Regions from separate parts of the Solibacillus sp. FSL W7-1472 genome, predicted to be linked through region 2. Evidence: a T-box and tRNA genes for the amino acid it is inferred to sense, from the RefSeq annotation. Region 2 holds a T-box; the other regions hold tRNA genes.
The links. The T-box of region 2 lies ahead of ileS (isoleucine--tRNA ligase). A T-box ahead of a tRNA ligase gene usually reads a tRNA of that ligase, here a tRNA-Ile.

Region 1 (3,456 bases), 720 kb from region 2:
ATGCAGCTGACGAATACTAATCGGTCGAGGACTTAACCACATTTTATTGCACAAATTCAATGAAACGTTTATCCAGTTTTGAAAGAATGATCTTTCTAAGGGTTTCAAGACACAAGCTAAAGGATAGCGCCGTGAATTGGAAGCCGAAAATAGTGAAGTGATGATGGCAAAGAGGTCACACCCGTTCCCATACCGAACACGGAAGTTAAGCTCTTTAGCGCCGATGGTAGTTGGGGGCTTCCCCCTGTGAGAGTAGGACGTCGCTTCGCTAGAATATTGGAGGATTAGCTCAGCTGGGAGAGCACCTGCCTTACAAGCAGGGGGTCGGCGGTTCGAGCCCGTCATCCTCCACCATTTCTAAATGCCGGTGTAGCTCAGTTGGTAGAGCAACTGACTTGTAATCAGTAGGTCGAGGGTTCGACTCCTTTCGCCGGCACCATTTAGAGAGCCATTAGCTCAGTTGGTAGAGCATCTGACTTTTAATCAGAGGGTCGAAGGTTCGAGTCCTTCATGGCTCACCAGTTTTATAAAATTATACATACTGTCAGAATAAATAAATCTTAAGCATTTTGCGGAAGTAGTTCAGTGGTAGAACACCACCTTGCCAAGGTGGGGGTCGCGAGTTCGAACCTCGTCTTCCGCTCCAAAATGCCGGGGTGGCGGAACTGGCAGACGCACAGGACTTAAAATCCTGCGGTGAGTGATCACCGTGCCGGTTCGATTCCGGCCCTCGGCACCATTTTATAATTCTTATCTCTAATAATGCGCGCCCGTAGCTCAATTGGATAGAGCGTCTGACTACGGATCAGAAGGTTGTGGGTTCGACTCCTGCCGGGCGCGCCATAATATATTTTTACTGACATATTCGGAATGTAGCTCAGCTTGGTAGAGCACTTGGTTTGGGACCAAGGGGTCGTAGGTTCGAATCCTGTCATTCCGACCATTATTTATGGGGCCTTAGCTCAGCTGGGAGAGCGCCTGCCTTGCACGCAGGAGGTCAGCGGTTCGATCCCGCTAGGCTCCACCATTTATATTTTATTCCCTTTGGAGGTATACCCAAGTCTGGCTGAAGGGATCGGTCTTGAAAACCGACAGGCGGGTAACACCGCGCGGGGGTTCGAATCCCTCTACCTCCTCCATTTTTAATATTTTTACTTTAGATGTTGGTCCCGTGGTGTAGCGGTTAACATGCCTGCCTGTCACGCAGGAGATCGCCGGTTCGATCCCGGTCGGGACCGCCATTTTTTTTATGGGTTTGTAGCTCAGTTGGTAGAGCATTAGATTGAAGCTCTAAGTGTCGGCGGTTCGATTCCGTCCAAACCCACCATACTATGGGCCTATAGCTCAGCTGGTTAGAGCGCACGCCTGATAAGCGTGAGGTCGATGGTTCGAGTCCATTTAGGCCCACCATAGTATTATTCCGAAGTAGCTCAGTTGGTAGAGCATCCGGCTGTTAACCGGCAGGTCGCAGGTTCGAGTCCTGCCTTCGGAGCCATTGGCCCGTTGGTCAAGTGGTTAAGACACCGCCCTTTCACGGCGGTAACACGGGTTCGAATCCCGTACGGGTCATATACACTTGAAAGAAAACACATTGCAGATTTTGCAATGTGTTTTTTGTTATTTTAAAAATGAATTCAACATAGGGAATTATTTGAAATACTGAATGTTAAGGAGTTTGAAGAAATGAGTATGATAGCCTATATAGGCTTTAATTTTCCGATAAAACTAAATGAAGGTGATGTAGAACATGAATATGAAGTTGACTATGTTTACCCCGATGCAGAACATCTTAACATAGTTAAACAAAAGCATTTTACGACACCCTATATCTTTGAGATTTTACAATTTGCAAATCCTATTTGGGAATTGACGGACTATAATAAGGCTTATTCTCCACATAACTATGAAAAATCTAAAAAAAAATTTCTCAATTTATGTCATTCTCTAAAAGAATTGCTCCCGAAAGGTGATATTTGTGAAATATATATCTGCTGGGACGGAGAAGAAAATGAAGACCTTGAAGTTGAATTGAAGATTAATTTAAATGATTTACAAATTGAAGCCATTGAAATATATGAAAAGTGCTTTATTCGTGTAGAAAACTAAAGGTTAAATTAGAGTATGAGTATTGTCATGAAAGGAAAATAATTAGAGGAACTTAATTTGCTGAGCTCCTCTAATTATTTATTTCAAAATCAACAATTAAATTTAACAGAGCCTTTTGTTTAGTAAAGGGAGGGCCATCAATAAAAATGAAGGTTACCTGGTAGACTGTCCAGCTGTAATGAGCGATACAAATAGTAAATCATACAGCTATTACAACTTTATACTTTAATAAAAAACATCCTACAGACAAATCGCTTTCGGCATGGACGATTTATCGATGTAGGATGTTTTTTTGAGATATATTATAAAAGGGATGCGTGGAAAATTGTTCAAAGTTCAATTGTTATACTATGTGATTAAAAATGAAGAATTTTACGTTCTATAAAAATTGGGCAGAATTTTTATAGATGCTGCATTAACGGAATGCAGCTTTAAATTCTCCAGTCACTTCCTGGTGACCATTATTCGACTCATACGCTTGCTCGATCTCTAATTCAAAACGATCCATAATCGGAATATCGTTTACAGAGAATAAGTACGAATCTTTTGAAGCATAGTGCTCATACCAAGCCCAGTTTGGAACGACAAAGTAATCGCCTTTTTTCCAGTCAAAGCGTGTACCGTTAATAACTGTATAGCCTTCACCTCTATGCACCTGATAAACAGTAGAATGCGTATGGCGTAAAGCTTTTGTATGCATGCCAGCTGGTAAGTGCTGCATACGTGTACCTAATGTCGGGTTGGCTGCTTTACCTGTAGAAGGATTAATATATTCAACAGCAAAACCATGATGCGGGTCCGGATCAAATGACATTAAGCCTTTAATTCCTTCAACCGTACGATCCCATTTATAGTTGGCAAGTGGTGCTACTGTATACTTGTCATCTCCGACAGGTCGTACCATTCCTCCACGATAACGCTTTTCCGTGAAGTTATCCGGAATATTCGGCTCTTGTAAACCGCCTTCATAAGGATCGAAGAAAGTACCGCCGATTCCGTATAAAGTCGGGATATCCAGCGCGTCTGTCCATAACATCGGCTCATCGCCAACGTGTTCATGCCCGTGCCATAAACCTTTAGGTGTAATTAAAAAGTCGCCTTCCTCCATGAAAATACGTTCGCCTTGTACGATTGTGTAGGCGCCTTGTCCTTCAGAAATAAAGCGCAATGCTGATTGAGAGTGACGGTGAGATGGGGCTTTTTCACCCGGTAACAGCATTTGTACCGCTACGTAAATCGTTTGTGTAGTAGATGCCCAACCCCATGGCTGACGATATGTTAATCCTGGATTTTGGAAATAGATTGCACGACGTTCTCCACCACGATCTGGTGTAAAGATTTGTGCTGCTT
Region 2 (3,456 bases):
ATTGAAAGCTGTGCAAAATCGATGTTTGCATCATTCAATAGCTCGACTGTTTCACTATCTGCATAAACCGAAATTTTTGCTTCCAGTGATTTACCGATTGTTTTTGCATTACGCGCTTCTTCCAATGCTTTTAACACTTCATTGCGTACTGCAATTACTTTTACCCACTTCGTACGTAGTTCTGCAAAGTTTGCTTGTTCTACTACTTCTGGGAAATCTGTTAATTGTACAGATTTCGGCTTGCCATCGAACTCGATGTAGCTCCATAACTCTTCAGTCGTATGTGGAATAATTGGCGTTAATAATTTTACTAATGCCATTAATGTATCATACATAACCGTTTGCATTGCACGACGGTTTTTGTTGTCAGTTCCTTCGATATACACAACATCTTTTGCGATATCCAAGTAGAATGAAGAAAGCTCGATTGCTACAAAGTTATTCACAGTTGTGTAAACAGTTGAGAAGTCATAACGGTCATATGCTTCACGGATTGTTTTTACAACATCCTGTAATCGCATGTACATATACTGATCCATTTCACGTAACTCTTCGTAAGGTACACGGTCAGTCGTTTCGTTAAAGTCTGTCACATTTCCGTGCAGGAAGCGCAATGTATTACGCACTTTACGGTATGTTTCAGAAACTTGCTTCAACATATCCATTGAAATACGAACATCTCCTGTATAGTCAACAGATGCTACCCACATACGAATAATGTCGGCACCGTATTGGTTCATCACTTTGATCGGGTCAATCGTGTTACCAAGCGATTTAGACATTTTGCGTCCTTCGCCGTCCAATACGAAACCATGTGTTAATAAACCTTTATATGGTGCATGCCCATTAATCGCAACTGATGTGATTAATGATGAGTTGAACCAGCCTCGGTGCTGGTCAGATCCTTCAAGATAAAGGTCAGCAGGATATTTCAGTCCGCGCTCTACAAGCACACCTTGGTGAGATGATCCTGAGTCGAACCAAACGTCCATAATGTCGTTCTCTTTAGTAAACTTGCCGTTCGGGCTACCTTCATGTGTAAAGCCTTCTGGAAGCAAGTCTTTCGCTTCACGCTGGAACCAAATATTCGAACCGTGTTCACGGAACAATTTTGAAATATGTGCGATTGTTTCTGGTGTGATGATCGGTGTTTCATCTTCCGCATAGAAAATCGGAATTGGCACACCCCATGCACGCTGACGAGAAATTACCCAGTCACCACGATCACGGATCATATTGTAAAGACGAGTTTCGCCCCATGCCGGTGTAAATTCTGTCGCTTTTACGGCATCTAATAATTCATTTCGGAACATTTCAACAGATGCAAACCATTGTGGTGTTGCACGGTAAATTACCGGTTTTTTCGTACGCCAGTCATGCGGGTATGAGTGTGTAAATTTAGAAACATGCAATAATGCATTTTCTTCTTTTAATTTTTCAATAACAACCGGATTTGCCTTTTCGTAGAATAATCCTTCAAAACCAGGTGCTTCATTTGTATAGCAGCCACCGTTATCTACTGGTGATAAAATGTCAAGGCCATAGCGTTTCCCGATCTGATAGTCGTCTTCACCGTGGCCCGGCGCTGTGTGTACACAACCCGTACCAGCATCAGCAGTTACGTGGTCACCAACCATTACTAATGAATCACGCTTGTAAATAGGATGTTCTGCAACGATCATATCAAGCTGTTCACCTTGTACTTCCTGAACGATTTGAACATCTTCCCAACCAAATGTTGCTGATAACTTTTCAAGTAAATCTTTTGCTACGATATATTTGCTGCCGTTTGTTTCAACGACAACATAAGTGAATTCAGGGTTCACTGAAATCCCTAAGTTTGCTGGAATTGTCCATGGCGTTGTTGTCCAGATGACAAATTTAGCATCTGCCGGTACTACGCCTTTGCTGTCTTTAATGCCGAATGCAACATAAATTGAATACGATTCAACATCTTTATACTCGATTTCCGCTTCTGCCAATGCAGATTCAGAAGACGGTGACCAATAGACTGGTTTTAAGCCTTTATAAATATAGCCTTTCTCTGCCATTTTCCCGAATACTTCGATTTGACGTGCTTCGAATTCAGGTTTTAATGTAATATATGGATTTGCCCAGTCACCACGTACACCTAGTCGACGGAATTGGCTTTTTTGGTTTTCAATTTGTTCATAAGCATATTTCTCACAAAGTTCACGGAATTCTGCAACCGACATTTCTTTGCGTTTAACACCTTTATTTGTCAGTGCCTGCTCGATTGGTAAACCGTGTGTATCCCAACCTGGAATATAAGGTACATGGAATCCTGACATTGATTTTTGGCGGTTAATCATATCTTTGATAACTTTGTTTAATGCGTGACCGATATGGATGTCTCCGTTTGCATATGGAGGGCCATCATGCAACAAGTAGTGAGGACGATCTTTTGTACGCTCCAGTACTAGCTTGTTGATATCCATTTCATCCCATTGTGCTTGAACTTGCGGTTCCTTTGTTGGTAAACCGCCGCGCATAGGGAAGTCGGTTTTCGGCATTAATAATGTGTCTTTATACTCTACCATTGTAAATTCCTCCTAGTGATCTTATCGAGTGTTGATTTCCATTCCGGGGCGGACGCTTTCCGCGGGCGTGGCCTGAGCCTGTAGTCTCAGGCGTCACGCTATTCCCGCTGGAGTCGCCTCCCCTCCATTCCAATCAACGTTTCAGCAAAAATGACCGCGTTTCATCGATTGTCATGCTTTTAATGCTCCAATAGGGGTTTAGGAACTTTTAAACAAAAAAAGCCCCTCCATCCCTGTAAAAAGGGACGAGGAGCATTAGTCTCGTGGTACCACCCTAAATTCGCTAAATAAAAATAGCCTCATTAGACACTGTAACGTCGTGTGCTACGAAATAACTTACTTGAATTTCAGTTATTTAGCTCAGGAGTGATTTTCGATTTAACTTGCTTCGTTCGAGCTCTCACCATCCTCGAATCGCTACCCCACAATGTCAAATTTACTGTCTCCGTCAAAGCATGATGCAAGTGCATCCTATTCATTATTTTTCAGTATATGAAAAGGCTGTATATAATGTCAAGTATCGTTGACTAATACACGGCATTTTCGTCATTTTGGTTCTCTTCATTGGTTTCTTTACGATTGTGGTCCTGAATTTCCGTTAAGTCCACATCATATTCCAGTAACTGATCCCAATCGCCTGTATTCAGTAAATCAAGCTGTGCTTCCACCAACATTTTAAATCTGTTGCGGAATACTTTCGACTGTTTTTTCAATTCGTCAATTTCAATCGTTATTTTTCTTGCTTTTGCCAATGCGTCATTTACAATACGATCTGCATTTTTTTCAGCTTCTTTAACGATGAGCTTTGCTTCTTTTTCGGAATTGCGACGAACTTCGCCAGCTGCCTCTTGAGCAACAACAATTGATTTCTGTAATGTGTCTTCCAATGAATTGT
Region 3 (3,456 bases), 490 kb from region 2:
ATTTGAGAGGAGCTGTCCTTAGTACGAGAGGACCGGGATGGACATACCGCTGGTGTACCAGTTGTCTTGCCAAAGGCATCGCTGGGTAGCTATGTATGGACGGGATAAGTGCTGAAAGCATCTAAGCATGAAGCCCCCCTCAAGATGAGATTTCCCATTACGCAAGTAAGTAAGACCCCTGAAAGACGATCAGGTAGATAGGTTCGAGGTGGAAGTGCGGTGACGCATGCAGCTGACGAATACTAATCGGTCGAGGACTTAACCACATTTTATTGCTCAATTCAATGAAACGTTTATCCAGTTTTGAAAGAATGAAATTTCTTTTAACTAAATAATTAAGTGAAGTGATGATGGCAAAGAGGTCACACCCGTTCCCATACCGAACACGGAAGTTAAGCTCTTTAGCGCCGATGGTAGTTGGGGGCTTCCCCCTGCGAGAGTAGGACGTCGCTTCGCTTATTTTTTTTGGAGGATTAGCTCAGCTGGGAGAGCACCTGCCTTACAAGCAGGGGGTCGGCGGTTCGAGCCCGTCATCCTCCACCATTTTAATCAAGAGCCATTAGCTCAGTTGGTAGAGCATCTGACTTTTAATCAGAGGGTCGAAGGTTCGAGTCCTTCATGGCTCACCAGTTTATAATCATTATATATACTGTCAGAGTAAAAATATCTTAAGCATTTTGCGGAAGTAGTTCAGTGGTAGAACACCACCTTGCCAAGGTGGGGGTCGCGAGTTCGAACCTCGTCTTCCGCTCCAAAAATGCCGGGGTGGCGGAACTGGCAGACGCACAGGACTTAAAATCCTGCGGTGAGTGATCACCGTGCCGGTTCGATTCCGGCCCTCGGCACCATCTTTATAAATAAACAATATGCGCCCGTAGCTCAATTGGATAGAGCGTCTGACTACGGATCAGAAGGTTGTGGGTTCGACTCCTGCCGGGCGCGCCATATAACTCAACTGGATAGAGCTTACATTGCTTTAACTAGTAGAGATAACTATTGATCATGGCTACCTAGCTCAGCTGGCTAGAGCATTCGGTTCATACCCGAAAGGTCGTGGGTTCGACTCCCTCGGTAGCCATTTTAAAATTTTGGAGGTATACCCAAGTCTGGCTGAAGGGATCGGTCTTGAAAACCGACAGGCGGGTAACACCGCGCGGGGGTTCGAATCCCTCTACCTCCTCCATTTTTACTAACTGTTTATTAAAACAGGTTCAAACATAATATTGTCGCGGGGTGGAGCAGTGGTAGCTCGTCGGGCTCATAACCCGAAGGTCGCAGGTTCAAGTCCTGCCCCCGCAACCAAATGGTCCCGTGGTGTAGCGGTTAACATGCCTGCCTGTCACGCAGGAGATCGCCGGTTCGATCCCGGTCGGGACCGCCATTTATGGGTTTGTAGCTCAGTTGGTAGAGCATTAGATTGAAGCTCTAAGTGTCGGCGGTTCGATTCCGTCCAAACCCACCATATGCGGGTGTAGTTTAGTGGTAAAACCTCAGCCTTCCAAGCTGATGTTGTCGGTTCGATTCCGATCACCCGCTCCAGTTTTTAAATAGGGCCTATAGCTCAGCTGGTTAGAGCGCACGCCTGATAAGCGTGAGGTCGATGGTTCGAGTCCATTTAGGCCCACCATATATAATTATTCCGAAGTAGCTCAGTTGGTAGAGCATCCGGCTGTTAACCGGCAGGTCGCAGGTTCGAATCCTGCCTTCGGAGCCATGGCCCGTTGGTCAAGTGGTTAAGACACCGCCCTTTCACGGCGGTAACACGGGTTCGAATCCCGTACGGGTCATTTCTAAGCATGTAGCAGAAGCTGCATGCTTTTTTTATTTGTAAAGGATTTTAAATTTCTTATAGTCCTTCTCGAAATAGGATATTAGTTTAACGATATTAAGTTGTTGAAAAAAAGGGAAAAAGCGACAAATCCCAATTATAATTTTGTGTGGTCATGAAAAGGATGAACAATCCATTACTACCAAAAGATTATTTAAATACTATTCAAAAATAACTTTCTTTCTTTATTGAAAAATCTATAATGAATAAGGGAGGTTAGAAAATGAAAAAAGTATTTAGTCTATTATTAGTGTTTCTACTAACTATATCTTCGATGTTATATGCTACACCAACAAGTGCGGAACAAGTGTTTACTGATGTAACGCCAAAGCATAGTAACTATCAGGATATAGCTTTTTTATTGGATAAAGGTATTATTAGCGTCGATAAAAAGATATACGGTGTAAAGGACATTGTGACACGCGAAGAAGTGGCTGTCATGGTCGCAAAAGCTGTTGGTCTTGACGGCACACAGCGAGCTACGAAGTTTAAAGATGTTCCGAAGTCTCATAAAAACAGTGGGTATATTCAATCAGCTGTGGAGGCCGGTATCATTAACGGCTATACGGATGGTACATTTAAGCCGACGACAAAAGTGACACGTGATCATATGGCTGCATTTATTGCACGTGCATTTGATTTACCGAATGGCACGAAAACCTTTAAAGATGTGAAAAAAGGGCATACGGCATATGAAGCAGTGAGCCAATTAGCTGCAGCCAATATTACAACTGGTTATGAGGATGGTACATTTAAGCCTGCGAATAATTTAACGCGTGCTCATATTTCTGCATTTTTAGCACGTGCAGTGAAATATCAGGAAGGTTTAGGCTCAACATCTTCTAAATTGAACGTACACTTTTTAGATGTTGGACAAGGAGACTCGATTTTCGTTCAAGCACCAAATGGAAAAACAATGCTTATTGATGCAGGGACGAAAGAATACGGCAGCACGGTTGTTGCTTATTTAAAATCTAAAAATGTGAAGAAGCTTGATTACGTAGTAGCAACACATCCAGATGCCGATCATATCGGTGGATTAGCTGCAGTACTGGAAAGCTTTACGGTTGGCGAGTTTATTAACAGCGGGAAAGTCCATACAACGGTAACATATGAAAATTTACTGCAGATGGTAGTCGATAAAAAAATTCCTTATACAGAGCCGAAAGCGGGAGACTTGATTTCATTGGATTCAAATGTGAAAACTCAAGTTTTAGCTGTCAATGCACAAGCAAGTGATATGAATGATGCTTCCATCGTATTAAAACTGACGTATCAAAATATGTCTTTCTTATTGATGGGCGATGCGGATGCAGGAATCGAAGAGCAAATTGCGAAGAAATATGATGTTTCCGCAACGATTTTAAAAGCGGGTCATCACGGTTCAAGTTCAAGTAGTTCGCTTGGATTTTTACAAAAAGTAAATCCGAAAGCGGTTATTTTAAGTTATGAAGAAGGCAACAGCTATGGCCATCCTCATAAAGAAGTGCTTTCAAACATTAAAACGGTTGGTACAAAAGCTTACGCAACTGCACAGGATGGAACAATTGTTGTGACAACGAACGGTCAATCCTACTCGATTAGTGCGAAAGAGTTCATCGTGCCGAATACGACACCTGAAAATCCAA
Region 4 (3,456 bases), 2.0 Mb from region 2:
TTTCTGTATCTTCAACAGCTGGTTCTTCATTAACATGCTCCTGCAAAGTTGCAAGCTCCTCTTCTAAAATACTACGTAAATGGTGTAATTGATTGATATCCATATAAAATCCCCCTTTTTCCATTAATAAAATATTACCTATATGAGGATTTTTAAACATCTTTTCTTATTTATTTGCTGCATAAGCAACGATAACATCATGCAAAAATTGTGTAGCACCTGGCCCTACCCGGTCATCATAGTAAGCAGTAAACCGTTCATCGCTTACATACATTTGTGCTAGGCCTATATGTGCTTCTGGGGTATACTTTGCCCAGGAGAAGCTTAGCCAGCGTTTATGAAGCTCTGCTGCTTCCATTGCAACGTCTGACGTTACATCGCCGGACGCCATCGCTTCTTTTAATCGTTCAAACAGTTGTTGTTCCAATTGCTGCATTGCATTATATTGCTCTTCAGTCATCTCTTTAAATTTTTTATTGCTCGCTTCCACTTTAGCTTCACCGTATTTATTACGTATTTCCTCACCGTAGCTCTTTTCATTTTCTTCGATTAGATTGTTTTTAAACACGTCAAATTTCTGTTCATTTGTCATCTTAAGTTCCCCTTCCATCGTTTGGATTGTTTGTTCTATCGTTTTCAGTAAGTCATCAATATGTCGTCTTTTCTTTAGTAATAGCTCGAATTGTTTTTTTAGCTCTTCTTTTACTTCATAATCTGGATGATCGAGCAGTTTTTTTATTTCCTCTAACTTAAAATCCAGCTCCCGGTAAAAAAGTATTTGCTGTAACCGGTCAATATCTTTTTGGCTATATTTTCGGTAGCCATTTTCTGCAATCGTAGAAGGCATCAGCAAACCGATTTCATCGTAATATCGTAGTGTGCGTGCACTCACACCAGATAGCTTGACTAGTTCGTTTATTAACAATTGATCACCTCCTAATTAGTACTATAAAGGTTGACGTAACGTGAAGGTCAATAGATATTATAAAAAAAAAAGCTAACCTAAGTTTTTTCAGGTTGCTTCAATTAATATCTTTTCCAATCTCGGGATAAACTCGTGCAAATAGCTTTCAGGTAATGCTGACATTTGTTCTAATCCGATCTGTTTCACTTCATAATGACGTATATCATTTTCGTATTTATAACCGGATACTTCAATTTCCTTTATTTTATGATTCGCAAGCAATATAAACTGTTTTAAGTTAGCAGAGTATATACCATCCAGTTCTTCTCTTTGAATTGAAAACTTCTCAAGACCACCTGTTAATTCATAAACAAATACATTTGCAAACTCATAATCCTTTATTTTTTCATTATCTATACTGTACGGAATGACTCCAAGTGACGTTAATTGCGAAAACATGACCTTAACCCCTACTTCTTCCTTTAATTCGCGTATACCATCTTCAATTGTCTCCGTTGCCAGTATATGACCAGCTGCCGTAATATCAAATTGGTTTGGATAATCCTTTTTATTTTTGCTACGCAGCTGTAAATAAATACGCCATTCAGAATCTACTTTTTCAATAATCCAGCAATGAAACACTTCATGCCAATAACCTTTTGCATGAACGAGATGACGTTGTTCAATGCCCGTTTCCTTATAAAATTGATCAAATACTTTTAAACGCTCATTCATAAGCTCTTCTCCCTTTTATACAAAAAAACGCCAAGTACATTGTAATAAGTACTTAGCGTTTTTCGTCTTCCTATGTATGACCCGTACGGGATTCGAACCCGTGTTACCGCCGTGAAAGGGCGGTGTCTTAACCACTTGACCAACGGGCCGATGGCGGAGACAGAGGGATTTGAACCCTCGCGCCGCTTACGCGACCTACACCCTTAGCAGGGGCGCCTCTTCAGCCTCTTGAGTATGTCCCCAAAAATAGAAAAATGGCTCCGAAGGCAGGACTCGAACCTGCGACCTGCCGGTTAACAGCCGGATGCTCTACCAACTGAGCTACTTCGGAATAATACTATGGTGGGCCTAAATGGACTCGAACCATCGACCTCACGCTTATCAGGCGTGCGCTCTAACCAGCTGAGCTATAGGCCCTATTTAAAAACTGGAGCGGGTGATCGGAATCGAACCGACAACATCAGCTTGGAAGGCTGAGGTTTTACCACTAAACTACACCCGCATATGGTGGGTTTGGACGGAATCGAACCGCCGACACTTAGAGCTTCAATCTAATGCTCTACCAACTGAGCTACAAACCCACAAATGGCGGTCCCGACCGGGATCGAACCGGCGATCTCCTGCGTGACAGGCAGGCATGTTAACCGCTACACCACGGGACCATTTGGTTGCGGGGGCAGGACTTGAACCTGCGACCTTCGGGTTATGAGCCCGACGAGCTACCACTGCTCCACCCCGCGATAATATTATGTTTGAACCTGTTTTAAGTACCCAGTTTGTAAAAATGGAGGAGGTAGAGGGATTCGAACCCCCGCGCGGTGTTACCCGCCTGTCGGTTTTCAAGACCGATCCCTTCAGCCAGACTTGGGTATACCTCCGTTATATTTAATACGTTAACTGGTGGACCTTACAGGACTCGAACCTGTGACCGGACGGTTATGAGCCGTCTGCTCTAACCAACTGAGCTAAAGGTCCTTTAAGATGGCGGCAGAGGGAGTCGAACCCACGACCTTTCGGGTATGAACCGAGTGCTCTAGCCAACTGAGCTACACCGCCAGGATCTTTATTTTGGTTACAAATTATGGTGGAGCCTAGCGGGATCGAACCGCTGACCTCCTGCGTGCAAGGCAGGCGCTCTCCCAGCTGAGCTAAGGCCCCATAAATGATGGTCGGAATGACAGGATTCGAACCTACGACCCCTTGGTCCCAAACCAAGTGCTCTACCAAGCTGAGCTACATTCCGAAATAATATGGCGCGCCCGGCAGGAGTCGAACCCACAACCTTCTGATCCGTAGTCAGACGCTCTATCCAATTGAGCTACGGGCGCATATTGTTTATTTAAAAGATGGTGCCGAGGGCCGGAATCGAACCGGCACGGTGATCACTCACCGCAGGATTTTAAGTCCTGTGCGTCTGCCAGTTCCGCCACCCCGGCATTTTTTGGAGCGGAAGACGAGGTTCGAACTCGCGACCCCCACCTTGGCAAGGTGGTGTTCTACCACTGAACTACTTCCGCAAAATGCTTAAGATATTTTTACTCTGACAGTAATATGAAATTAAATGGTGCGGGTGAAGGGAGTCGAACCCCCACGCCTTGCGGCGCTAGATCCTAAGTCTAGTGCGTCTGCCAATTCCGCCACACCCGCTAAGCAGTATATAAACTGGTGAGCCATGAAGGACTCGAACCTTCGACCCTCTGATTAAAAGTCAGATGCTCTACCAACTGAGCTAATGGCTCTCTAAATGGTGCCGGCGAAAGGAGTCGAACCCTCGACCTACTGATTACAAGTCAGTTGCTCTACCAACTGAGCTACAC

Region 1: it has a tRNA-Ile gene. The T-box ahead of ileS (isoleucine--tRNA ligase) is inferred to sense a tRNA for this amino acid. The anticodon was not compared.
Region 3: it has a tRNA-Ile gene. The T-box ahead of ileS (isoleucine--tRNA ligase) is inferred to sense a tRNA for this amino acid. The anticodon was not compared.
Region 4: it has a tRNA-Ile gene. The T-box ahead of ileS (isoleucine--tRNA ligase) is inferred to sense a tRNA for this amino acid. The anticodon was not compared.

Annotation. Positions count from the first base shown of each region.
Region 1 is NZ_CP150208.1:213,987-217,442, forward strand. It holds rRNA gene MKY07_RS01045 (23S ribosomal RNA) at 1-40, shown strand, start outside; rRNA gene rrf (5S ribosomal RNA) at 154-269, shown strand; tRNA gene MKY07_RS01055 (tRNA-Val) at 279-354, shown strand; tRNA gene MKY07_RS01060 (tRNA-Thr) at 364-439, shown strand; tRNA gene MKY07_RS01065 (tRNA-Lys) at 446-521, shown strand; tRNA gene MKY07_RS01070 (tRNA-Gly) at 572-646, shown strand; tRNA gene MKY07_RS01075 (tRNA-Leu) at 651-739, shown strand; tRNA gene MKY07_RS01080 (tRNA-Arg) at 767-843, shown strand; tRNA gene MKY07_RS01085 (tRNA-Pro) at 867-943, shown strand; tRNA gene MKY07_RS01090 (tRNA-Ala) at 952-1,027, shown strand; tRNA gene MKY07_RS01095 (tRNA-Ser) at 1,047-1,139, shown strand; tRNA gene MKY07_RS01100 (tRNA-Asp) at 1,166-1,241, shown strand; tRNA gene MKY07_RS01105 (tRNA-Phe) at 1,252-1,327, shown strand; tRNA gene MKY07_RS01110 (tRNA-Ile) at 1,334-1,410, shown strand; tRNA gene MKY07_RS01115 (tRNA-Asn) at 1,420-1,495, shown strand; tRNA gene MKY07_RS01120 (tRNA-Glu) at 1,498-1,569, shown strand; gene MKY07_RS01125 (hypothetical protein) at 1,684-2,106, shown strand; gene MKY07_RS01130 (cupin domain-containing protein) at 2,522-3,456, opposite strand, start outside.
Region 2 is NZ_CP150208.1:935,384-938,839, reverse strand. It holds gene ileS (isoleucine--tRNA ligase) at 1-2,561, opposite strand, end outside; T-box leader at 2,800-3,022, opposite strand; gene MKY07_RS04485 (DivIVA domain-containing protein) at 3,089-3,456, opposite strand, start outside.
Region 3 is NZ_CP150208.1:444,234-447,689, forward strand. It holds rRNA gene MKY07_RS02155 (23S ribosomal RNA) at 1-266, shown strand, start outside; rRNA gene rrf (5S ribosomal RNA) at 341-456, shown strand; tRNA gene MKY07_RS02165 (tRNA-Val) at 468-543, shown strand; tRNA gene MKY07_RS02170 (tRNA-Lys) at 554-629, shown strand; tRNA gene MKY07_RS02175 (tRNA-Gly) at 680-754, shown strand; tRNA gene MKY07_RS02180 (tRNA-Leu) at 760-848, shown strand; tRNA gene MKY07_RS02185 (tRNA-Arg) at 869-945, shown strand; tRNA gene MKY07_RS02190 (tRNA-Met) at 1,005-1,078, shown strand; tRNA gene MKY07_RS02195 (tRNA-Ser) at 1,091-1,183, shown strand; tRNA gene MKY07_RS02200 (tRNA-Met) at 1,228-1,302, shown strand; tRNA gene MKY07_RS02205 (tRNA-Asp) at 1,306-1,381, shown strand; tRNA gene MKY07_RS02210 (tRNA-Phe) at 1,387-1,462, shown strand; tRNA gene MKY07_RS02215 (tRNA-Gly) at 1,466-1,539, shown strand; tRNA gene MKY07_RS02220 (tRNA-Ile) at 1,551-1,627, shown strand; tRNA gene MKY07_RS02225 (tRNA-Asn) at 1,639-1,714, shown strand; tRNA gene MKY07_RS02230 (tRNA-Glu) at 1,716-1,787, shown strand; gene MKY07_RS02235 (S-layer homology domain-containing protein) at 2,052-3,456, shown strand, end outside.
Region 4 is NZ_CP150208.1:2,894,961-2,898,416, forward strand. It holds gene MKY07_RS14350 (TraR/DksA C4-type zinc finger protein) at 1-103, opposite strand, end outside; gene MKY07_RS14355 (MerR family transcriptional regulator) at 167-925, opposite strand; gene MKY07_RS14360 (NUDIX domain-containing protein) at 1,013-1,639, opposite strand; tRNA gene MKY07_RS14365 (tRNA-Glu) at 1,717-1,788, opposite strand; tRNA gene MKY07_RS14370 (tRNA-Ser) at 1,791-1,881, opposite strand; tRNA gene MKY07_RS14375 (tRNA-Asn) at 1,895-1,970, opposite strand; tRNA gene MKY07_RS14380 (tRNA-Ile) at 1,980-2,056, opposite strand; tRNA gene MKY07_RS14385 (tRNA-Gly) at 2,068-2,141, opposite strand; tRNA gene MKY07_RS14390 (tRNA-Phe) at 2,145-2,220, opposite strand; tRNA gene MKY07_RS14395 (tRNA-Asp) at 2,226-2,301, opposite strand; tRNA gene MKY07_RS14400 (tRNA-Met) at 2,305-2,379, opposite strand; tRNA gene MKY07_RS14405 (tRNA-Ser) at 2,425-2,517, opposite strand; tRNA gene MKY07_RS14410 (tRNA-Ile) at 2,538-2,614, opposite strand; tRNA gene MKY07_RS14415 (tRNA-Met) at 2,622-2,695, opposite strand; tRNA gene MKY07_RS14420 (tRNA-Ala) at 2,722-2,797, opposite strand; tRNA gene MKY07_RS14425 (tRNA-Pro) at 2,806-2,882, opposite strand; tRNA gene MKY07_RS14430 (tRNA-Arg) at 2,891-2,967, opposite strand; tRNA gene MKY07_RS14435 (tRNA-Leu) at 2,987-3,075, opposite strand; tRNA gene MKY07_RS14440 (tRNA-Gly) at 3,082-3,156, opposite strand; tRNA gene MKY07_RS14445 (tRNA-Leu) at 3,202-3,286, opposite strand; tRNA gene MKY07_RS14450 (tRNA-Lys) at 3,303-3,378, opposite strand; tRNA gene MKY07_RS14455 (tRNA-Thr) at 3,385-3,456, opposite strand, start outside.